Regions from separate parts of the Paenibacillus suaedae genome, predicted to be linked through region 2. Evidence: predicted binding sites of a transcription regulator. Region 2 holds the regulator's gene; each other region holds the start of a gene.
What was found. Region 2 encodes Rex, which represses fermentation and respiration genes when NADH is low (regulators of the CRP and FNR family bind a similar motif). Its sites were predicted from a motif close to TTGTGAAATATTTCACAA; they were not measured.
Positions count from the first base shown of each region.

Region 1: adhE (bifunctional acetaldehyde-CoA/alcohol dehydrogenase) is a predicted target of Rex. The motif match lies at 3,915-3,932, and genes of this name have one in related genera.
Region 3: RQP50_RS20060 (cytochrome ubiquinol oxidase subunit I) is a predicted target of Rex. The motif match lies at 2,490-2,507, and genes of this name have one in related genera.
Region 4: RQP50_RS03705 (cytochrome ubiquinol oxidase subunit I) is a predicted target of Rex. The motif match lies at 3,799-3,816, and genes of this name have one in related genera.

Region 1 covers NZ_JAVYAA010000001.1:1,530,969-1,537,215, forward strand. Annotated here, with positions in the region: gene RQP50_RS06755 (ABC transporter permease) at 1-181, shown strand, start outside; gene RQP50_RS06760 (hypothetical protein) at 335-1,075, shown strand; gene RQP50_RS06765 (alpha-L-fucosidase) at 1,348-2,757, shown strand; gene RQP50_RS06770 (Crp/Fnr family transcriptional regulator) at 2,917-3,636, opposite strand; gene adhE (bifunctional acetaldehyde-CoA/alcohol dehydrogenase) at 4,049-6,247, shown strand, end outside.
Region 2 covers NZ_JAVYAA010000001.1:1,717,701-1,723,947, forward strand. Annotated here, with positions in the region: gene RQP50_RS07715 (tetratricopeptide repeat protein) at 1-657, shown strand; gene dinG (ATP-dependent DNA helicase DinG) at 803-3,673, shown strand; gene RQP50_RS07725 (redox-sensing transcriptional repressor Rex) at 3,690-4,337, shown strand; gene RQP50_RS07730 (amidohydrolase) at 4,334-5,644, shown strand; gene RQP50_RS07735 (hypothetical protein) at 5,660-6,178, shown strand.
Region 3 covers NZ_JAVYAA010000005.1:128,625-134,871, reverse strand. Annotated here, with positions in the region: gene RQP50_RS20075 (sensor histidine kinase) at 1-465, shown strand, start outside; gene RQP50_RS20070 (ABC transporter ATP-binding protein) at 713-1,636, shown strand; gene RQP50_RS20065 (ABC transporter permease) at 1,629-2,318, shown strand; gene RQP50_RS20060 (cytochrome ubiquinol oxidase subunit I) at 2,693-4,096, shown strand; gene cydB (cytochrome d ubiquinol oxidase subunit II) at 4,083-5,099, shown strand; gene cydD (thiol reductant ABC exporter subunit CydD) at 5,099-6,247, shown strand, end outside.
Region 4 covers NZ_JAVYAA010000001.1:837,799-844,045, reverse strand. Annotated here, with positions in the region: gene RQP50_RS03715 (discoidin domain-containing protein) at 1-1,797, opposite strand, end outside; gene pdxR (MocR-like pyridoxine biosynthesis transcription factor PdxR) at 1,988-3,436, opposite strand; gene RQP50_RS03705 (cytochrome ubiquinol oxidase subunit I) at 3,883-5,292, shown strand; gene cydB (cytochrome d ubiquinol oxidase subunit II) at 5,276-6,247, shown strand, end outside.

The DNA.
Region 1 (6,247 bases), 190 kb from region 2:
ATGCATGGTAGGGAGCGTTCATACATTGTTCGCCTTGAAGACACTGAGCAACCTGGTTAATTCGAACATGATGGGGTATGCATTGACAGTCGTGAGCATGTTCGTTGTGATGCAGGCGCTCTTCTTCTTCGCTGCACGAAAAACCTATATGAGGAAAATATTGGAGGAAGTAGTTGTATAAATAAGGGCCAACTCTCGTATTTATGTCGAACGAGTTGTAAATCCGACGGATTTTGTTACGGGATTGATACGATTTCTTGCTCATCTTATTGCATAATAGACTAAGAAACCTGTATGTTTATAGGTAGAGAAGGCAAGAAAGTGAGTTGACGTAATGAAAAGACGATGGCTACGCATTCGCAACTACGCCGAACACTCCAAAGTTCTTGTTGTACTGATGTTGTTGATATGCATAATCACTGCTTGCTCCAAGACAACTGAGCAGGAGCAGCAGGCAGAAGAGCAATCTAGTCCGGCTTCGAAGGTGACAGTTACTATCGAGGGCGGTTCCTATATACCGAACTTGTCAGAACGCATTGAAATTGATTGGAAGTCAGGCATGACCGTTACCGATTCCTTGAAGCAGACAGGAATTGTAAAGATCTCTGAAGAGGATGGTGTGATCATGTCCGTCGGAGATGTTGCCCTGGATACGAAGATGGGATGGGGCATCGTGGTCAATGATGAAGAACTTAGGCAACCTGCAGCGATGGAGAAGATCGTTGGCCCCGGTGATACAGTTGTTGTGTTTGTGAAGCGAATGGATGTCAAGACGAATTCCCTGCCTGCTGCAGGACTGACATTGAGTATCGACGGAGGCACTACGATCCCAGAAATGACCAATACCTATGTGGTCAGCTGGAAAGAGAATATGAATGTAAACGATTTAATTGATGAGTTTGCACAAATCTCCTTGTCAGATGACGGCAAGCAAGTGCTGCACATCGGTCAGCGGAAAATGGAAAAAACGATAGACTTTGCCTTAAAGGTAAATGGGAAGAAGATGACGGTGGTCGAGGGACGGAAGCTTGTTCTGAAGCCAGAGGACCAGATTGAATTCATCATCACTCCATAAATGATGCATATCCATACAGTCCTCAATGTGAGCGCGGGACGCGCGTCTCATGTTGGGGGCTTTTTTGCGTTGAGATGCATGATGTGCACGATCCTTGACAAAGACATCATTTATAGAATTTTCCGCTCGTTTATTCATTTTCCCCGCAAATTTCTTGTGTCCTTGTTTTTGTATTGCAGATTGAGAGCGGTTTCTGGTTAACTAGAAATAGATATTTTTGTTAGTACAATGGTTCGATTTCATCAATGAACAGACAGAGGAGGATAAGCGAGATGAGTGAAACCATTCAGCAACAGGCAGAACAACGTGAGGATGAGCAGATCGTTCAGCAAGGGGTACATAACTTCAGTGCGGAGGACGAATGGGTGAAGCCAGATCGCCCTGAGTTGCTTGAACAGCTGGAATGGTTCAAGGATCAGAAGCTGGGCTTAATGATGCATTGGGGAACCTATTCCCAGCTCGGTATTGTAGAGTCGTGGGCGCTTAGTGATGTCGATGAAGAGTGGTCGCGAGATAGTGTGGATTGGGATTATGATGCCGAAGAGCTGAAGCAGCAATACTTCGATCTAAATAAGACATTTAATCCGCTGCGCTTTCAGCCTGAATTATGGGCGGATCTTGCTGTTGAAGGCGGCTTCAAGTATTTGATTTTTACGACGAAGCATCATGATGGTTTTTGCATGTGGGACACAAAAACAACAGACTATCGGATAACGGGTGCACAGACGCCATTCCATACCCATAAGTACGCAGATGTATGTAGGCATCTTTTTGATGCATTCCGTGACAGAGGATTGGCGATTGCAGCCTATTTCTCTAAGGCGGACTGGCATACACCTACCTATTGGGCACCAGGGATGGAGCGAAGCAACCCAACGTGGCGGGGCCCGTCCTATAATCCGCAGGAGTATCCTGAATTGTGGGAGCAGTTCGTTCAGTTTACTCATGAACAGATCATGGAGCTGTTAACAGACTACGGACGTATCGATGTATTGTGGTTGGATGCTGGTTGGGTATGCAAGGAGAGCCGCGTATCTCAGGATATTCGTCTCGGAGAAGTCGTGGAGAAGGCTAGAGAGAAGCAGCCATGGCTGCTATCTGCCGACCGTACGGTTGGAGGGCCATATGAGAACATTATTACGCCGGAACAGACGATTCCAAGTGATGCGATGAATGTACCATGGGAAAGCTGCATTACAATGGGAACATCCTTCTCCTTCCGTTTTGAGGACAAGTACAAGACAACCCGGCAGCTTGTTCATATTCTGATGGAGGTAGTCGCCAAGGGAGGAAATCTGGCTCTAAATGTTGGGCCACAGCCGGATGGTCGGATTCCTGAGGGTGCGATTGCTCGCATCAAGGAACTTGGCGCGTGGATGGGCACCTATGGGGAAGCTGTCTATGGAACGCGCATCTGCGCTCCTTACTTTACACAGCGCTGCGCCTTTACACGTAAGGACGATACGGTATATTGCACGTATTTATATCCTTCTGAAGATACTAATGTTAACGATAACATCATTCTTCCGTATACAGACAAGGTAACGGCAATTCATTTGGTAGGGACAGAGGAGAAGCTTCCGTTCCATTCTGACGAAGCAGGATTGCATGTAAAGCTGCCCGCACATGAAGTAGGGGGCAAGGCACCAATTGCACATGTTTTCCGTCTCACAGCGAATTAAGTGTATTAGAAGATCAGTGAGGTAAGTACAGTGGGTAGGGAGTAGAATGGAATGGACATGTTCCTTATTCATACCGGGAAACCGTTAGCAGTACCCTATCTGTAGAGGTAAACAGAAGTAAGGCCCTCATGCCATGAACTTGCATGAGGGCGTTTTGTATTAGATGCGGCAAATTTCATTCGGGCACATTTCACAATGACATACTTCCCGCAGGTGTTCTAATTCGCGAATGACAATCATACCATTCTCATATTCAATAACATCGCGTTTGCGAAGATCGCTTAACATACGATTGACGCTCTCACGAGTAGCGCCGATCATATTCGATAGATCGGTATGTGTAATTTTTTTGTTGATCAGGAGACCGCCGTCTTCTAATTCTTCACCGTAAGTATTGGACAATCTGATGAGAGTGGAGCATAGCGCGCCAGGTTTACCATACATCATTAGATCGCGGAACTTGGTCTGAGTCAGTCGGTGATGGATACCCATCCACTTCATGAAATCAATTGAGAAGTCGCAGTGCTGGCATATGAGAATCTCAATATCCTTCTGCTCAATAAGCAATACCTCAGCTTCTTCAAGGACTTCCGCTGTGAAAGTGTGCTTTGTACTATGGAATGGATCAACTTGGCCGACCAAATCCCCAGCTTGATACATGTACAGGATTAGCTCTTTGCCTTCATCCGTAGACTTTGTGATTTTTACACGTCCGCTCTTCAGGAGGAACAGCTTATCAGATAGATCTCCTTCCCAGAAGAGATGAGAGCTGTCAGGATAGGTACGTTCTTTACCGATATTGATTAATCGTTCTACATTCTGTTCTGAGAAACAAGAGGTATTGCAGGGCTCTCCAAATTTGTCGGTGATGTTAGTCACTCTGTTCCCCTCCAATTTACATATTTCAAATTTTAGTAATTTTGACCCAAAGAATTCCATGTGACAAGTTTCACTATATGAATACGTATTACTATCATGGATGTTCCGCACGCAGTTGTCAATTTATTTACGATTAAAATTATTTACAGTTTGGTTAAATCGAGTGATTAATATCACGCCAATCAAATAAAATCGGGGAGAAATAAAAAAATAAGCAAAATCAATCAATGTTGTGAAAATAATCACATACCAATACGAAAAAGATGGGTACAATGAAAGTGTGAAATGATTCACAAACAATTGTGTCCAACACGAACCTCAGAAAAGGATCGTAACAGAACAGCAGACACACCGTATAGAGAAACCCTTTCTTAGGTTCATTGCAAGGTATCCATGAATGGAGGCGGAGAGAATGGCGACAAAACAAGAAACGAAACCAACTGTAGAGAAAAAAACGGAGCAAGTCGATGTTACGAAGCACATTCAGCAACTGATTGACCGCGCTAATAAGGCGCAGGAAGCATTTATGGACATGAACCAAGAGCAGATCGACAAGGTCGTACAGCAAATGGCACTCGCTGGCTTGGATAAGCATATGATGCTTGCCAAGATGGCTGTTGAAGAAACGGGCCGCGGTGTGTATGAAGATAAAATTACGAAAAACATTTTCGCAACTGAATATATCCACAACTATATCAAGTATGACAAAACGGTAGGTGTCATCGAGGACAATCCGCAGGGTGCTTATATGAAGATTGCGGAACCGGTTGGAATTGTCATGGGGATTACGCCGGTAACGAACCCAACTTCAACAACCATGTTCAAGGCGCTCATCGCAATAAAGACACGCAACCCGATTATTTTCGGCTTCCATCCATCCGCTCAGAAATGCAGTGCGGAAGCAGCTCGAATCCTGCATGAGGCAGCGGTGAAATATGGTGCTCCTGAGCATTGTATCCAATGGATTGAGTATCCGTCGATGGATGCGACTAACGGCTTGATGAACCACCCTGATGTGGCGCTAATCCTGGCGACAGGCGGTGCTGGTATGGTTCGCTCCGCTTATAGCTGCGGCAAGCCTGCCCTAGGCGTTGGCCCAGGCAACGTGCCATGCTTCATCGAGAAGACGGCAGATCTGAATCAAGCGGTAACGGATTTGATTCTGTCCAAGACGTTCGATAATGGCATGATCTGCGCATCCGAGCAAGCTGTCATCATTGAAGAGCCGATTTACGCGCAAACGAAGAAAATGATGACCGCTCAGGGCTGCTACTTCTTGAACAAGGAAGAGACCGGCAAGCTCCAAGCGATGGCAATGAAGACAGACACCTGTGCGGTGAATCCGAACATCGTGGGCCAATCTGCAAAGAAAATTGCTGAGATGGCCGGACTTCAAGTACCAGATACAACGAAAATACTTGTAGCTGAGCTGGATGGTGTGGGGCCGAAGTTCCCACTGTCTGCAGAGAAGCTGAGCCCCGTGCTTGCTTGCTACAAGGTGAAGACCGCAGAAGAAGGCGTTGACCGCGCGGCTGAAATCGTGGCCTTTGGCGGCATGGGTCACTCTTCGGTCATCCACTCGAATGATGACGAGGTAATTCGTAAGTTCGCCGACCGTCTGCAAACAGGCCGCATTCTGGTCAACTCTCCTTCTACTCATGGCGCGATTGGAGACTTGTACAACACCAATATTCCTTCGTTGACACTTGGCTGCGGATCGTATGGCCGCAACTCAACTTCTTCGAACGTAACAGCGGTCAATTTGCTGAATATTAAACGGGTGGCGAAGCGTACAGTGAATATGCAATGGTTCAAGGTGCCAAATAAGATTTACTTCGAGAAGGGTGCAACACAGTACTTGGCGAAGATGCCGGATATTAGCCGTGTCATGATTGTGACCGACCCAATGATGGTGAAGCTGGGCTACGTGGAGAAGCTGGAATACTATTTGCGTCAACGTCGCAACCCAGTCGTCATTGAAGTGTTCTCGGATGTCGAGCCAGATCCTTCGACGAAGACAGTGGAACGTGGTACAGAAATGATGCTCAGCTTCGAGCCAGACTGCATTATCGCCTTGGGCGGCGGCTCGCCGATGGATGCAGCGAAGGGCATGTGGCTATTCTACGAACATCCAGATGCTGAATTCGATAACCTGAAGCAGAAGTTCTTAGACATCCGCAAGCGTACATTCAAGTATCCACGTCTTGGCCAGAAGGCGAAGTTCGTCGCAATTCCAACGACTTCGGGTACTGGTTCGGAAGTAACCTCGTTCGCGGTTATTACGGATAAGGAAAAAGGCAATACAAAATATCCGCTAGCTGATTATGAGCTGACGCCGGACGTAGCGATTATTGACCCAGAGTTCGTGTACAGCTTGCCGAAGACGGCAGTTGCTGATACAGGAATGGACGTTTTGACGCACGCGATTGAAGCGTATGTATCGGTAATGGCAAGCGACTATACTGATGGTCTGGCAATAAAGGCCATTCAGCTCGTGTTCGAGAACTTGGTGAAATCTCATCATGAAGCATGTCCGAAAGCTCGCGAGAAAATGCACAACGCATCGACACTTGCTGGTATGGCATTCGCGAATGCGTTCCTAGGCATCAAC
Region 2 (6,247 bases):
GTGCTGCAACATGTATTCGAGACCATGAATGAACTGTTGGATGAAGTGATTGCTCAATACCCGCATGCGAAGGGAAAGCAAAAACAGGAACTCGATCATCAAGTGTCGCTGCTTCGCTCCATGAGTGACCATATTGTGGAGGAATGGCTGCGCTTTGAAGAGCGTCTGTCATTGTTAAGGCCCAAAGCAGGCAAGGGAAGCTCAGTACCCGTACAGCCATGCCCAGTGAAGGAGAGCAAAATAGCTATTCCGGACTATGGGGATCCCTATCAGCGGGGTCAGGGGTATTATTTGCTCATGATGTATAAGGAAGCAGTTATGTTTTTGGAACAGGCGGCTAAGATTCAGCCAGAGAATATCGAGGTGCGCGCGTATTTGGCGATGTCGCACTTGCATTTAGGGAATTGTCAGGAAGCAGGACATCATTTTCAACTTATCATACCTTTGACTGACAACAACAGCATGAAGGCCATTGCCTGCAATGCGCTTGGCTGCATTCATGCGAAGCAGCATCAGTTTGCACAGGCAGAAGCATGCTTCCTGAAGGCGCATGAATGGGATCCAGCTCTGCCGGAACCGATTATGAATTTGAAGGTATGCCAGTCCAAAAGCGGTCATTTTGAACTCGGCGGCGAGCACATGATGCATATCCAATAACATGCAAGTAATATCAATGATTCATGACATCGGAGGGGAACGACTGTGTGGAAAAAATACGCACAGATGTTTCCCTCTAGTCATTTCCAAACGCCTGAACATCTGTTATGCTAAGAACAGAAATTGTGAGAGGAAAGCTATTGAGATGAGATTTGCTGTTTTGGATTTTGAGACGACCGGCAGTCAGCCGAACGATGAAATAATTCAAATTGGTTTGGTTATTCTTGGCCATGATTTGAAGATAGAACGCGAATATCATACGCTTGTGCGGCCAACTGTTCCCATACCGGAATTTATATCGCAGCTCACTGGCATTACCGGGGAAGATGTGAAGGATGCTCCGGATATTGATGATGCCATGACGGGGCTTGTCCCTTTGCTAGGGGATGTCGTACTGGTCGGCCATAATGTTGCCTTCGATTATCAATTCCTATGCAGGGCGCTGGAACAGACAGGATATTTGCCGTTCACAGGTCGTATATTAGATACAATTGAACTGCTTCGCATCCTCTTTCCATCGCTGCCTTCCTTCCAGCTTGGATCTGTGTCACATGAGATGGGGATTGTTCATGATCGCCCGCACCAAGCAGACAGTGATGCGAGGGCGACAGCAGATATATTTATTCGCTGCTTAGAAGCGATTGACCAGCTTCCATTATTGACGCTACAGCGCGTCGTTGATGTGTTTGGCGATCAAGAGGAGCGGGATTTGAAATGGCTGCTTGCAGAGAAGCTTCAGGAGCGTGAGGTGTCTGATTGGACAGAAGAAGAAGGGTATTATCCGTTCCGCCAATTGACGTTGAAGCAAGCGGATTGGACAGAGACGGAGGCGCCGCGTGATTCTTCAGCAGAGAACCCACTTAAGGGAGTAACCTTCGCTCAGTTCCTAGATCAGGTTAAGATGAATCTGGCAAGCCGTTTGGATAATTATGAGCCGCGCGAATCGCAGGAGCAGATGTTCAATGAAGTGATGGAGTGCTTCGAACAAGAACATCACCTGCTAATCGAAGCAGGTACTGGTACCGGCAAGTCGCTTGGGTACTTGCTGCCATCCATATATCAGAGTGTTTCTCAAGAGAGCAAAGTGATTGTTAGCACTCACACAATCAATCTGCAAGAACAGCTGAGACAGCGTGATTTGCCGCTCTTGGAGAAGATTGTGCCGGTTCCATTTAAGGCATCCGTATTAAAAGGCCGCAGTCACTATTTGTGTTTGAGAAAATTTGAACATAAAATAAGTAATAGAGAGTATGTACATGCACGCGATGATAGTTTGACAGCTGCCCAAATGCTGGTGTGGCTCAGTCAGACGGAGCATGGAGATGACGAAGAACTGCATTTCGTTCATAAGGGTGCAGACTTCTGGGATACCGTTGCCAGTGATAGTGATTCCTGTCTGAATCGCGCATGTCCTTGGTTCCGTCGGTGCTTCTACCACCGGGCGAAGAATGATGCGAATTTATCGGACATTATTATAACGAATCATTCCCTATTGTTTACGGACGTAATTGCGGAGCATCGTTTGCTCCCCGCATACGAGCAGCTTGTCGTAGACGAAGCACATCACTTCGAAGAAACGGCAGGCAAACATTTAGGCATTCACTTGCAATATTTTTCACTCATTCATCCGCTGACCCAATTGTTCAAAGACAGCAAGAATGGTGCGCTTGTATTGCTGCAGCAGCGTCTTCGCTTGTCAGGCAATGAAAAAGCGCTCGTATGGGCTGAAGGGATCGAGAAGCTGTTAACACAGCTTGTCGATGTTAAGGATCAATGGGATCGGCTGCATGAGCTGCTCTATCAAATGCTTCCTTCCATGAATGAAGCGGGGCAGGCGGAAGGCGGGCAAGCTGTTCTCCGGCTGCCATCTGGCAATCGTCCTGATGGATGGAGCTCCGTATCGGAGCTCGAAGGCGATATTCACACGCGTTTAAGTGATATTGTTCGTTCGGGGGAGAAGCTCGTCAATGAATGGAAAGATTATGATGATGATGAAGTGCAGGGCGTCACGGCTGATGTGACAGGTTTATTCAAGGACATAGGGCAGCTTCGCGATGAATTCCGTGAATTTATGCAAGGCAAGGATGCGGATACCGTGTACTGGATGGAAGGCAATCTCCAATACAAGCATAAATCAATGCAAATGTATGCGGTCCCTGTCGATGTAAGCGAAGCGCTGAAGCGATACTTCTTCGAGCCGAAGAAGAGCGTAATCTTAACTTCGGCTACATTGTCCGTTGATAAATCATTCCAATTCGTAGCTGAACAGCTTGGCTTGAAGGATACGGAACGGGATGGTCGTCTAAATACGGTCATACTTCCGTCGCCGTTCAACTACCGGGAGCAAGCACTTGTTGTCATCCCGCGTGACTTCCCTAGTGTGAAGGGAGCATCAGATGCCAAGTTTAACTCGACGCTGATGCAGTCCTTGGCTGATGTAGCCAAGGTAACAGAAGGACGTATGCTTGTCTTATTCACGTCATACCGCATGCTGCGGGATGTGTATGAACCGCTGAAGGAGGCGCTTAGCCTGCATGGCATTCAAGTGCTGGGACAAGGGATTGACAGCGGCAACCGAAGCAAGCTGACACGCCGATTCCGAGATCAGCCGAATTCAGTCCTGCTAGGAACGAGCAGCTTCTGGGAAGGCGTTGATATTCCAGGAGATGCGTTGACATGTCTTGCGATTGTACGGCTGCCATTCCAGCCACCGAATCATCCACTCGTGGAAGCGAAGTGCGATCGGCTGAAGCGGATGAATCAGAATCCATTCCGCAAATATTCCGTCCCACAGGCTGTAATTCGCTTCAAGCAAGGATTCGGCCGCCTTGTGCGTACGACGCAGGATAAGGGAATTGTCATCATTTATGACACTCGTGTAATAGAGACAAGCTACGGCAAACATTTTCTTTACTCGCTGCCTGGCCCAAAAATGGAGCATATGGCAACAGAACAACTTGTACCACGTATTGATACGTGGCTAGACCATAATCAAAGAGGCATTGGAGAGCGATGAGAGGGGCTTGTTCAGAATGAAAGCACTAAAGATATCAGAAGCTGTCGTTCGGCGATTACCCGTGTATTTACGTCATCTATTGGAATTGAAGCAGCGAGAAGTGCTCACAGTTTCTTCTCAAGATTTGGGACAGAAGCTGAACTTGAATCCTGCGCAAATTCGGAAGGATCTAGCGTATTTCGGCGACTTCGGCCGCAAGGGCATTGGGTATGATGTATCGTATTTGATTCAACAAATCAGACATATTTTGAAACTGGATCAAGTTATCCATGTTGGATTGGTCGGTGCAGGTAAATTAGGTCACGCACTCTGTAACTACACCGTATACTTGAAAGATAATATGAAGATCGTTGCAGTGTTCGATGCACAGGAATCCAAAATCAATACCGAGATAAATAACCTGAAAGTTCAGCCGATGTCTGACCTAATTACGACGGTACGCGAGAAGCAAATCCGTATCGGGATTATCACGGTTCCTGCTACAGAAGCTCAGTATGTAGCTGATCAATTTGTAGAGGCGGGAGTAGAAGCGATCTTGAACTTTGCGCCTGTCATTTTGAGGGTTCCTTCGAATATCCGTGTGCATACTGCCGATTTTACAACGGATTTGTTCAGTTTGGCTTATTATTTATCTGATAATGGAAAGGAAGTACCCGCCGAATGACACACCGAATCATTATTAAAAACGGCATGTTCGCCGATTTGTCTCCAACTGCGAAGCAGTCCTCATTCCATGGGTTCATGGTTGTTGAGAATGATCGCATCGTTCATATTGGATCGGAGCTGCCAGAGCAATATGCAGCAGCTGATGCTGAAATCATCGATGGCAAAGGTCTATTCTTCATTCCAGGCCTTGTTAATACACATGGGCATGCTGCAATGTCATTGCTACGAGGGTATGGTGATGACTTGGCGCTTCAGACATGGCTGCAGGAGAAAATGTGGCCAATGGAAGGCAAGTTCACGGCCAATGATGTCTATTGGGGAACAGCTCTGTCTGTGATCGAAATGCTGAAGGGCGGTACAACAACCTTCGTAGATATGTATGACTACATGGACGAAGTAGCGAAGGTATGTGAGCAATCCGGTATCCGTGCATCGCTTATGCGCGGTGCGATTGGCTTATGCCCAGAGGATGTACAGCGCGAGAAGCTGAACGAGGCGATTCAATTCGCGAAGGATTGGAATGGGAAGGCAGATGGCCGCATTCGTACGATTATGGCGCCGCATGCTCCGTATACTTGTCCTCCAGCCTTTATTGAGAGCTTCGTACAGGCTGCTCATGATCTGGATTTGCCATTGCACACGCATATGTCAGAGACAAAGGCAGAAGTTGAACAGAATGTGAAGGATTATGGAATGCGTCCGGTTGCGCATTTGGAGAAGCTCGGATTCTTCTCCCGTCCTTCCTTCGTTGCGCATGCTGTTCATTTGACGGACGAAGAGATTGAGACGCTTGCGAAGTATCAAGTTGCGGTATCCCACAATCCAGGAAGCAACCTTAAGCTTGCGAGCGGTGTCGCTCGTGTTCCTGAGATGCTGCGTGCGGGTGTTGTTGTATCCTTGGGTACGGACGGTGCAGCAAGCAACAACAATCTGGATATGTTCGAAGAAATTCGCCTTACGGCCTTGATTCATAAAGGGGTGTCCGGCGATCCAACTGCAGTTCCTGCTGCAGAGGCGCTGCGCATGGGTACGATCTATGGCGCGCAGACCATTCGTCTTGACGATATTGGAGCGCTTGAAGTAGGCATGAAGGCTGACTTCGTTGCGGTAGATATTGATCAGCCTCATTTCCTGCCACATACCGACTTGGTATCCCACATGGTATATTCAGCGTCTGCGAAAGATGTCAAGCATGTATGGGTTGACGGCAAGCAGGTTGTGAAGAATGGGGAATGTTTGACGATGGATGAAGAACGAATCCTTCGCGAGGCGCAGCAATGCTTTGATGGCTTGCTGGCAAGATAGGCAGGAGGAGAATTCATGCAGAGAAGACGCGTACGCCGGAGGTCGCATTGGAAGTGGTTGATTCCGGTACTCGTTCTCTTATTTCTAGTCGGATTGTTCTTCGCCACTTATCAGTATGTGCAATACATCAATAAGGACGAACGGGTCAAGGAAGCGGAAATAATAAAGCGGGCGAATGAAGCAGTGAAGCTCGTAAATGTGACAGAAGTGGAGAAGGGTGTATGGGATCAAGTCGTATACATGGTGCGGGGAACTGACGAACATGGTAAGGAGCAGACCGTGTGGGTACTCCCTGATAAGGTAACTCCTATGGCGGAATCAACCTCTAAAGAGACGATTCAAGCCCAGATAGAAGCCCAATATCCAGATGCGGATGTAATCCGCATTACGCCAGCATTTAAGGATGATCAATATGTATGGCAGGCATTGGTCAAACGCAAGGATGAACAAGGGGTTGTTCATTACTTCTATCATTTCTATTCATTTGCGAATGGTTCCTCAATAGGGGATGTCTATACGCTGCCTAATAAATAACGTATTCAATGTTAGCCAATAACGATTAATAGGCGATTTTGCGGCGCTGCTGCTTTGCATATGACGTAC
Region 3 (6,247 bases), on a different contig from region 2:
GAGCTGACTCGAGTCGATATGAGCGAGCTATGCCGCAAAAATATTCTCCAATTTTATGAGCGGCTTACAAAGAGGGGGTTCGAGGTTGATATTCAGATTCCGGAAGCTTCTCTCTATGCGAGAGGGAATGAAGACGCACTGGATCGCATACTGAACAATCTCATCTCCAATGCGATAGAGTATGGGGCTGATGGCCGTGTGCTGGGCATAGCTCTGCGCAGTGATGATACGCATCTGTTCGTTGATGTATGGGATCGTGGCAAGGGGATTCCGGAACAGCACCAAGACCGTGTTTTTGAGCGCATGTATACACTGGAGGATTCCCGCAACAAAAATTACGAAGGCAGCGGATTGGGGTTAACGATCACGAAGCGGCTCGCTGAATCAATGGGCGGATCAATAGAACTCCATAGTAAGCCTTTTAAGAAAACGATTTTTACAATTAAGCTCCTGCGAATGTCTTGAGGTATTCTACGAGAAACCGGTCAGTGCTGGCTGTGAATGAATAGACGGTTCAGGTCTGATGACGTCGAAGGAAGGGTCACGAGGTTCGAAGAGATTTTGCTGTGCTGTAACCAGTATGGCACTCTGCGGACCTTATTTGTATGTCAAGACGGAAAGAACGTAAGGAATTCGTAAGGATTAGGTAAGAAATAAGAAATAGCTAATCGATACAATGAAGACATCAGAAGAGATGAGAGGGGTAAATGAAATGACCTTCCTTGTACGGACGCATCGATTGACGAAGAATTATCAAGGCAAAGATGTCGTATCGAATGTGAGCATGAATATTAAGAAGGGCGAGATATACGGATTCCTTGGCCCCAATGGGGCGGGGAAGACAACGATTATGAAAATGATGACGAATCTCGTGCAGCCAACGAGTGGTGAGATTGAGATGTTCGGCGAGAAGATGACACCCTCATCCTATTCCTTGCTATCTCGCATGGGGACAATTATTGAGCAGCCAATCTTCTATGATCGTCTTACTGCGCAGGAGAATCTGGAGCTTCATTGCGAATACATGGGCTACCATAATAAGAAGGCGATTGAGGAAGCACTGGAACTGGTAGGACTGAACGGCATTGAACGCAAGCAGGTGAAGGACTTCTCCCTCGGGATGAAGCAGCGTCTAGGCATCGCGCGGGCCATATCGATCAAGCCAGAGCTGCTGCTCCTGGATGAGCCGATTAATGGTCTGGACCCAATTGGGATTAAGGAGATACGTGACCTGTTCAAGAAGCTGTCACGCGAGTTCGGCATTACGCTCTTGATCTCCAGCCACATCTTAGGGGAAATGGAGCTGGTTGCAGACACGATCGGTGTCATTAACCATGGGGTGCTGTTGGAGGAAGTGCCCATGGAGCGGGTTCGGGCGCAGCAGTCCGAATTCATTGAGGTCATCACTGATAATGCGAGCAAGGCGGCCTATGTGCTTGAAGAAGTCATGCATATTTCGAATTTCCGTATTACAGACAACCGGATCATCCGCATCTATCAATCGGGGGTGTCTCAGCAAGATATTACGAAGGCATTTGTTATGAACGATGTCATGGTAGAGTCTGTCCATAAGAAGCATCATTCCTTGGAGGATTACTTTATGAAGCTGTTGAATGGAGGGGATGCTCGTGAATAAGCTCATTCGACTGGAACTGAAGAAATTCCGGTTTGCTACCTATATACGTACGGCCATGTATGTCACGATCGGGATTTTCCTCTTTATTTTGCTTGGAATCTATGGGGATACACAAGGTATCGCGTTCCATGATATATCCGAGGTATTCGGTATCATCGATACGTTTGTGAAGGTATCCTTCATTATTACGGCCTCGGTATTGCTAAGCCGAATGGTTATTGATGAGTTCAAGAGCAAGTCTATAACGGTCATGTTCATGTACCCGATTCCACGGAAGAAGCTCATAACAGCTAAGCTAATCATTGTGGTCTTGTACACCTTTATTGCCATTATTCTAGCAAATATTGTACTTATCAGTGGATTCCTCTTATACAATTCTTATGCGCACACTGTACCTGGCACGGCGACAATAAGTATGGTTACGCATCAAGTGTCAACTAGTGTTATCAACTCCTTAGCAGCAAGCTGCTTAAGTCTGATTCCATTATGGTTCGGCATGCGCAAATATTCAGCGGCTGCGACCATTACGAGCTCCATTCTAATTGCAGGCTTTCTAGGCTCGTCGACTGGCGGATTTACCTTGTGGTCCATTATCGCAGTGCCATTTGCTTTTGCTGCGCTTGGTATAGTGATTGGTTACTTGACGATTCGCAAGATTGATACGATCGACCTGTATAAATAAAAATAGATGCAGCAAAATACCTTGTTGTGACAGCGATGTGACATGCCCAAATTCGTGACAAATTTCAGAATAACTTTTGGTAAAAAGGTGCAGCACATTGCGGGCTGCTTGTAAAGGGGAAAGAAGGCACAATGTCTTTTTTCTTCTTTTTTTCACTTTTTTTCGACATATTTGTGAAATTCGACACAATGTTCTTATTTTGATCAAGTAATTGCTTTAAAATTGTGATTAATATCACATTGCAGCGTTTCTGTATCTGACAGAATACAACTGGAACATGTAATCAACGTCATTGATACCGTGTTCGACGCAGGTATTACAGCCTATTCAGCATAGGAATGAGAGTATAAATAGAAAGGTGGAAGGACAACGATATGTGGGATACGATCTTATTATCGCGCATTCAGTTTGCATCGACGACGATTTTTCACTTCTTCTTCGTACCGGTATCGATTGGTCTAGCATTGCTCATCGCAATGATGGAGACGATGTATGTCGTCAAGGGAAATGAAGAGTACAAGAAGATGACGAAGTTCTGGGGGAAGCTGTTCCTCATTAACTTCGGTGTCGGTGTTGTCACTGGTATTATTCAGGAATTCCAGTTCGGGATGAACTGGTCGAACTATTCTCGCTTCGTCGGAGACGTATTTGGTGCGCCGCTTGCGATTGAAGCATTGCTGGCATTCTTTATGGAATCAACGTTTATCGGATTATGGATATTTGGATGGGATCGCTTATCGAAGAAGGTGCACTGCTTGTGCATTTGGCTTGTAGCCATTGGTACAACGTTGTCCGCCTTGTGGATCTTGGCGGCGAACTCCTTCATGCAGCGTCCGGTCGGATTCGAGATTAACAATGGCCGTGCGGAAATGAACGATTTCTTCGCGCTGCTGACAAATGGTCAGCTGCTTGTTGAATTCCCGCATACGATTTTCGGTGCATTTGCAACAGGAGCGTTCCTCATCACTGGGGTGAGTGCTTATAAACTGCTGAAGAAGCAGGACGTTTCTTTCTTCCAAAAATCGTTCAAGATTGGTGTTATCGTAGCTACGGTCTCTTCCATTCTGGTTGCGGTTTTCGGTCACCAGCAGGCACAATATTTGATGCATACCCAACCAATGAAGATGGCGGCAAGTGAAGGCTTGTGGGAAACAAGTGGCGACCCTGCACCGTGGACGGTATTTGCAGCCATTAATACAGACAAGCAAGAGAACAGCATGGAATTCAAAGTTCCATACTTGCTTAGCTTCCTATCTTATAGTAAGTTCTCCGGTGAAGTTCGCGGGATGAAGGAACTGCAAGCGGAGTATGAACAGTTGTATGGCCCTGGCGATTACATTCCGCCGGTGAAGACAACATTCTGGAGCTTCCGCATCATGGTTCTTGCCGGAACATTGATGATTCTGCTTGGCATGTATGGCTGGTTCTTGGCAGCACGCAAGAAGCTGGGCAATCCGAATAAGTGGTTTATGCGTTTCATGCTCTATGCAATCTCATTGCCGTTCATTGCGAATACAGCAGGCTGGATTATGACGGAAATTGGTCGTCAGCCGTGGACGGTATTTGGTCTCATGCGGACAGAAGACAGTATTTCGCCGAGCGTGTCGGGCGGTCAAGTGCTATTCTCCCTTATCGCATTCTCGACAATTTACACCGTACTTGCTATCGTGCTTGTGTATTTGTTCGTTCGTGTCATCAAAAAGGGTCCGAATGAAGTAATGAAGGCAGAACATTCGAATGACCCGTTTGATCAGGAGGGACAACATGTTATCTCTTAATGAATTGTGGTTTCTACTAGTTGGAGTGTTGTTTGTCGGATTCTTCTTCTTGGAAGGCTTCGACTTCGGTGTCGGCATGTCGACGAAGTTCTTGGCCCGTACAGATGGGGAGAAACGCGTATTAATCAACTCGATCGGTCCGTTCTGGGATGCCAATGAAGTATGGCTGCTTACGGCTGGCGGGGCGATGTTCGCTGCGTTCCCGAACTGGTATGCTACGCTGTTTAGTGGATATTACACGCCATTTGTCGTTTTGCTGCTTGCATTAATTGGACGCGGTGTCGCATTCGAATTCCGCGGCAAGAAAGAGACAGAACGCTGGAAGAAGTCTTGGGATTGGGCGATTTTCTTAGGAAGTCTGCTTCCTCCATTCCTGTGCGGGGTTGTATTCGCAGGACTGATTCAAGGCTTGCCAATTGACGGCCAGATGGAAATGAAGGCTGGACTGTTCGATATGGTGAATGTGTATACATTGCTTGGCGGGGTAACCGTTACGGTACTGTGCCTCGTGCATGGCTTGATGTTCACAACGCTGCGCACAATTGGCTCCTTGCAGGAGCGTGCACGTAAGCAGGCGAAGATGCTGCTAGTGCCTTTGGCGGTATTGTTTGTTGCTTTCGGTGCTATGACATACTTCAAGACGGATGTATTTGAGGTTCGCGGTGGGATCTTGACAGCTGTTGCTGTAGTTGGGGTTATTGTTTATGTGCTTGCTGGCTACTTCATGGCGAAGAAGCGCGATGGCTGGGCATTCGGCATGACGGGCGGAGTTATCATTCTATCGATCGCGTCTGTCTTTATCGGATTATTCCCGCGTGTTATGATTAGCTCGATTGATAAGGCATTCGACTTAACGATTCATAACGCAGCTTCCGGGCAATACTCATTGAAAGTGATGACGATCGTAGCCTTAACCTTGCTGCCGTTCGTGCTAGGATATCAAATTTGGAGTTATTTCGTCTTCCATAAACGGCTTCATGAGAAGGAGCATTTAGAATACTAATGGATAAAAATTTGCTCAAGTATGAGGGAGCAAGGCCGACAATGTTCATCATTGCCGTCCTTACTCTCGTGCAAACACTATCCATCATAGGTCTGGCAATCAAGCTGGCGGAGGTTATCTCCGCCTTGTTTGCCGGCGCGCCGTTGCAGGAACAAACCGCAAATATGGGTCTGTTCCTGCTTGCGTTTACCGTCCGTCAAGTGACGACCTTGCTCATGCAGAAGGTAGCCTACAACTTCGCCGAGAAGACAGGGGTAAACTTGCGGCGTCAGTTGATGGATAAGTTGTTCCAGTATGGACCTCGCTTTGCCAAGTCAGAAGGTACGGGCAATCTCGTTACTCTTGTACTTGAAGGGGTCTCCCAGTTCCGCACGTACGTGGAACTGATTCTTCCTCGGATGATGAGTACGGGCATTACGCCAATTCTCATCCTACTCTATGTACTCACGCTAGATACGGCGTCCGGTATTATTTTGATTGTGACGCTGCCGATTTTGATTATATTTCTGATACTAGTTGGGCTTGCTGCGCGCAAGCAGATGGATCGACAATGGGAGTCGTACCGCATTTTATCGAATCACTTTGTCGATGCGCTTCGAGGCCTGGAGACGCTTCGTTTTCTGGGGCAGAGCCGCAAGCACAGTGATACGATTGGGCAAGTGAGTGACAAGTATCGCTCTGCGACAATGCGTACGCTTCGTGTTGCTTTTCTCTCCTCCTTCGCCCTTGACTTCTTTACGATGTTATCCGTTGCCTCTGTAGCAGTCGGCCTGGGTCTTCGTCTTATTAATGGAGAAATGACATTGGTGACGGGGCTTACGGTGCTGATTCTAGCCCCTGAGTATTTCCTGCCTGTTCGCATGGTTGGCGCTGATTATCACGCGACATTGAACGGGAAAGAAGCTGGAAAAGCAATTGATGCGATCATTAAACATGAAACTGAAGTAGGGGAAAGTGCCTCACAGCATCCATCCTCTCTTGCTTGGACGAAGGATAGCACAATCGCCTTGTCCGGCATAGGTGTGAAGCATGAAGCGGATGGGCCGTCTTCACTGGATGATGTAACATGTGAGGTGACGGGGCTTCTGAAAGTCGGCATTGTCGGCGAGAGCGGGGCAGGCAAGTCTACGCTCATTGATGTGCTTGGC
Region 4 (6,247 bases), 880 kb from region 2:
GTCTATATACTCATTGAATAAGTTCTTGATGAATTCCACGGTTTCTGGCTTAGAAATATCCAAATGGGAATCGTCCCCAAGCGCCGGGTTGTAGGTCGTGAATGCGCGAGAATGTCCGGGTGTGTCGATTTCCGGGATGATATTAATGCCATAGTCCATGCCCATGAGCTGCAAATCCTTGAATTCTTGCTTCGTATAATGCCCACTGGCGCTTGCAAGTCCAGGATAGGTCGTGCTTTCCAAGCGATAAGCTGCACGGGTGCCATCTGCGAATGGCTCCCCGACGTCATCATTCAAGTGAATTTGGAACATGTTCATCTTGTACCATGACAACAGCTTCACATAATCGCGAAGGAAATCAATCGTGAAGAATTTGCGGGCTACGTCGATCATGAGTCCACGCTTCTCATACTTCGGGTAATCCCTTGCTTCACCTCGCGGAATCGTCAAGTCCTTATTCTGCTTAATGATTTGGAGCGCTGTTCTCGTTCCGAAGAAAGCCCCCTTAGCTGATGAAGAGGTAATAGCTACGTAATCCCCTACCTTGAATACATTTCCTTCATTGCCAAGCCATGATAATGACGGATCAATCGACAGATATAAATCCCCAGATTTCGGCGTTCCAGAGACTACTGTAAGCTGGTAACCCGTCAGATCCAATACATCTTCGCTAGTCAGCTCTGCTGCCTTGCGGAGCAAGGACTCATCCTTCGGATTGACTACAATTCGCGAAGACTTCTTCAACTTGAAATTGCCCGAATCCCCATACCATTCGCGCAGAGAAGGGATCACTTCCGGCTCAGGATTGCGATCCGATGTCTGCTTATGCAAGCCTGGAACGATTACGGGGATACTTCCTGACAGCAGCTTCCGGTCTGGACTATTCTGATCCTCCACCTGAATCATCAGATTCACCTTGGCGTCTACTAGCGGTGTACGGATGTTGCCATCACGGTCGATGACAGGAATTCTGTCGCTGCCAAAAACACTGACACTGTAGCCTTCCGGCACTCCTGCAGTGGACCAATCGAGCTTCGTCTGTCCGGCTTGCACCGTGAGCGCTGCCGTCACCTTGTCAATGACAGATTGCAAGTCATTCAATTGATACACCTCAAATTCAAAAAAGGAATAGCCATACAGTACTCCATCGACAGGAGCACGCTTCACACCTTGAAACTTCACATAACGAGCTTCGAGGGAAGGGAAATCAACCGTCTCCACACCACCCTTACATTGGATGAGACCATCGTTGTCCTTCACATTCGTCCAGTTCTGAGCGTCATCCGATACGAGGATCTTGTATGTTTCGGCCGGTGTTTGCCAGCGGATTACGACACGATCGAAAGCTTTTTTCTCTCCGAGATCTACATAGAACCATTGATCATCTTCCTTCGCCGAAGACCATCTTGTGTTCCCTTTTCCGTCTACAGCCAGCTCAGGCCCCAAATAATCCACTTCATTACCAGAGGAAAAGGCTGGCTTATGCAGCGCTAGATTCGTTCCGCTAAATGTAGCATCCGCGAGGAGGCGAGCAGCTTCCTCATTGGAGTCTCCAATCGGATTCGGAAGGATATTGCCATCCTTGTCATACACGACATCTGTAACGCTCGGCGGAGTCCCATCACCCTTATCTCGTTTAGATAGGACTGGGCCTTCATCTTGATGCTCCACCTTTACATTCTCCTGCCCGTTTGGTTGAGCGTACGCCTTAGGCTGCATTACTGTAAGCGTCGAGGTCATAACAACCATCAAACTGAGCAGCATCGAAACCGCTTTCAAATACATAGATCTCTTCATTATTTCCCTCCATCTCATCTAGTTATCGGATAGCATAGTCCCTCCTTCTTCCTCCCTCCAATCTCATCTGCGCCCAATTTCGCAAACGCTTTCTTTTTCTTTCCTCTCTATCATATTACAAAAAAATGCAACTAGAAAGGAGTAACTTTCCAATTGCATTTCTTTTTTTGAATTTCTACTCCGGTATGAATCATTTTGCTCGCTGCTGTGATGCATGAATCGCTTGAGCAAATCGCGCTATTCCTAACCCAATTTCATCCTCATGCGGCCTTGCATACGTAAACCGGACATACCCAGGTTCTGAACCGTAGACCGTACCAGGATTATAGAGAACCCCTCGCTTTATGCTTTCCTCTAGCAATTTTGCATCATGAACGGGGGTTCTCACTTTGCACCATAAGTGCAGCCCTCCCTGTGGAAGGGAGTACGCCACCTCCCCCGGAAGTTCGCGCTGCAGCGCATCGATAAGCAAGTTCCGTTTCTTGAGGAGTTCCTGCCGCAGCCGTACCAAATGGCTGTCAAAATAAGTTTCCGATAGCAAACGTGCGGCGATTCGCTGCGGCAGCACACTCATTCCGAAGTCGATTTGCTGTCGTTCAGCAGCAAGCCGCGTGATAACAGACTGTGGGGCAACCATCCATCCGATCCGCAGGCCTGACGCTACAACTTTGGATAATGAGCCAATATAAATGACGGTATTGTTTGTATCAATCGATTTCAGTGTCGGCGGCGGATTGCCTGTGAAGGACGTCAGGCTGAACGGATCATCCTCTACAATGGGAATGCCTAGGTTGCCGCAAATCTCAAGCAATTGTTCCCGTCTAGAAGGGTCAAGCACACGGCCCGTTGGATTATGATAATTCGGATTCACGAATATCATCCGTATGTTGTGCTCCCGATACAAGGACAATATCCCTTCCGGACATATCCCCTTCTCGTCTACAGGCAGCCGAAACAAGCGCAAGCCCGCCGAGTGAAACATAGGCAGAGAATAATAGTAGGAAGGATCCTCGATCGCGATCGCATCCCCCGGCTGAAGCAATCGACGAGTTATTAAATAGAGCGATTGATGAGACCCTGATGTAACGAGAATCGATGATTCTGTCGTTCGAAAACCGCGATATTGATGTAAAGTGGTGGACAGAACCTCACGCAGCGGCACATAGCCCTGAGGATCGTCATAGCTCATGTCTTCATGCAGCAGATGCTCGCTCAAAAGCATCCGCATCTCTTCATTTGGCGACAAATCGGGTGACAGTTCTCCGCTGGAAAAGTCTATACAGTTGCTGCCCGAATCCAGTGCGGAACGAATCAGTTCGGCGTATACCGGATCAGGCTGCACTAGCTTGCAGCTATCTAAATATTGATGCCAATCTGGCGTTTGTTGAGAGTCTGCCCCCCACTTCGACTTGCTTACCCGAGTACCACTACCGACCATACTCTCGATAATTCCTGCAGCACGCAGCTCTTCATAGGCTTGAACGATAGTGCTTCGATTTACATGTATTTGCTCGGCAAATTTGCGTTCCGATGGAAGGACGCTTCCCGGAGGAAATTCACCGTTATAAATGCTGCGCTCGATATATGCGGCAATCTGCTGATATAGTGGTTGATTGCTGGAACGATCTGGTTGCCACATGGAAATACACCTCTTGCTTTCTTAGTCTGTGATTTTTATCACATATAAATAAGTATATCATTGCTCTTCGTGATCCCGTACTGACCCTTTTCATCGAAACGTTGTCAACTCTGTGTCAGTCTCTTGAACATGGATGACCCCGCCCTGTTGAAATGGATGGCGACATCCCCTCCAGTCTGCTCTAAGATAATGCTGAACGTGAGAACTTCACTCGACTGGCTGCCAGTGCCATATGACAAGAGTATGTACAAATGTGTGCAATGATGTGTGCTGCGATGTACGTACAGCCTCGTCAAGCTCATAACCTAACGCTTTTCTTAACGACTGAATCTTAACGAGTGTCACACTAACAGCACCACATAACGTGAAGACATTCACATTATTCGAATCTCACAGACCTTTTTCTTGTTGCACGACGATCACATTTTCATCACAAGGAGGCCTCTATGGATCAAGTCATTCTCGCGCGAATCCAATTCGCATCAACAACATTATTCCACTACATTTTCGTCCCCATGACGATTGGACTGGCGTTTTTAATCGCCATTTTGGAGACGCTCTATGTCGTCAAGGGCAAGGAGATTTACAAGCAAGCAGCCTTGTTCTGGAGCAAATTATTTCTGATTAACTTCGCAGTTGGCGTCGTCACCGGCATATTGCAGGAGTTCCAGTTCGGGATGAACTGGTCCAATTATTCCCGCTTCGTCGGTGATGTGTTCGGGCCATCGCTTGCCATTGAAGGGCTGCTCGCGTTCTTTATGGAATCCACCTTCATCGGCTTATGGGTATTCGGCTGGGAGCGCTTATCGAAGCGCGTTCATCTCGCTTGCATCTGGATCGTCTCGGTCGGCACCGTATTGTCAGCGTTCTGGATCTTGACCGCCAACTCGTTCATGCATGCGCCTGTCGGATATGAATTCAACAACGGACGGGCAGAGATGAGCGACTTCTTCGCACTTATTACGAATCCGCAATTGTGGCTGCAATTTCCGCATACGCTGTTCGCGGCATTCGCAACCGGCGCCTTCTTCATGGCAGGCGTCAGCGCATGGAAGCTGCTCCGTGGACACAATCCGGACATGTTCCGCCGTTCGTTCCGCGTCTCGATTACCGTTGCCTTGATTTCGTCCGTCATCGTTGCCTACATTGGGCATGCACAGGCGCAGCATCTGCTCACTTCTCAGCCGATGAAGATGGCAGCGGCCGAGGCGCTCTGGGATACGAGTGAGGATCCGGCACCGTTCACGTTATTTGCTACAATCGATACGGAAAAGAAAGAAAACTCGTTCAAAATCCAAGTTCCATATATGCTCAGTCTGCTATCGTACAACAAGCTTAGCGGCAGTGTAGAAGGGATGAATCAGATTCAAGCGCGTTATGAACAGAAGTACGGACCAGGAAATTATATTCCATCGGTTAAAATGACGTTCTGGAGCTTCCGCATGATGGTTGCCGCAGGTGGGCTCATGTGCCTTGTCGGCATTTACGGCCTGATATTATCCCGCAAGAAGAAGCTGGAGCAGCGCCCATGGTTCTTGAAGCTGATGGTTGGCATGATCGCCTTTCCGTTCCTCGCCAATTCGGCGGGATGGCTTATGGCCGAGATGGGTCGTCAGCCGTGGGTTGTGTTCGGAGTTATGCGTACAGAGGACGCCATATCGCCGACAGTTACGGCGGAAGAACTTCTCTTCTCGCTCATTGCGTTCACGACCATTTATGCGGTACTCGCCATTATTGACGCTGTTCTCTTCGTCAAGGTGATACGTAAAGATGAGCAGATGGAAGAACCGGAGGAAGAAGATATGAAGAATTACGATCCATTTGATAAGGAGGTAACGCATGCTATCGCTAAATGAGTTATGGTTCATACTCGTCGCCGTGCTGTTCGTCGGCTTCTTCTTCCTCGAAGGATTTGACTTCGGCGTAGGCATGGTCGCCAGGTTCCTCGGGAAGACGGATCATGAGCGCCGCATCATTATCAACACAATCGGTCCTTATTGGGATGCGAACGAGGTATGGTTAATTACGGCCGGGGGGGCTATGTTCGCTGCCTTTCCGGAATGGTATGCGACGATGTTCAGCGGTTTCTATATCCCGTTCGTCGTGCTGCTGCTGGCGCTTATCGCGCGCGGTGTCGCGTTCGAGTTCAGGGGCAAGATGGATTATGGCGCTTGGAGGAAAGCGTGGGATGCCGCGATTTTCATTGGTAGTCTGCTGCCTCCTTTCCTATTCGGTGTCGTATTCGCCAATATCATTCGCGGTGTGCCGATTGACGGGAACAAAGAAATGGTCGGGAGTGTGTTTGACCTGCTGAACGGCTACTCCCTTGCTGGCGGTGTGGCCGTTGTCATGATATGCATTCTGCACGGACTCGTCTTCATTACGCTGCGAACCACCGGCGGCCTGCGGGAGCGGGCACGGAAGGCAGCTCGCGATGTCAGCCCGGCAGTTGTCGTCGTCCTGCTGCTGTTCGCCATGCTGACATATGTCAGCACTGATATTTATACGGTTCATGGCAGAGGTTGGCTTATCCTGCCGCTGTTAGCTGGGGGCGCATTGCTCTTGGCCATGTCATTCATTAAGCGTGAGCGAGATGGACTGGCGTTCGCCATGACAGGGTCCGTTATCATTCTGTCGGCCGTGAGCATGTTCATCGGCTTGTTCCCACGAGTGATGGTCAGCTCGATCAGCCCTGAGTTCAATCTGACGATTATGAATGCGGCTTCCGGCGCTTACTCGCTGAAGGTGATGACGTATATCTCGCTGACGATTCTGCCGTTCGTGCTCGGATATCAAATTTGGAGCTACTAC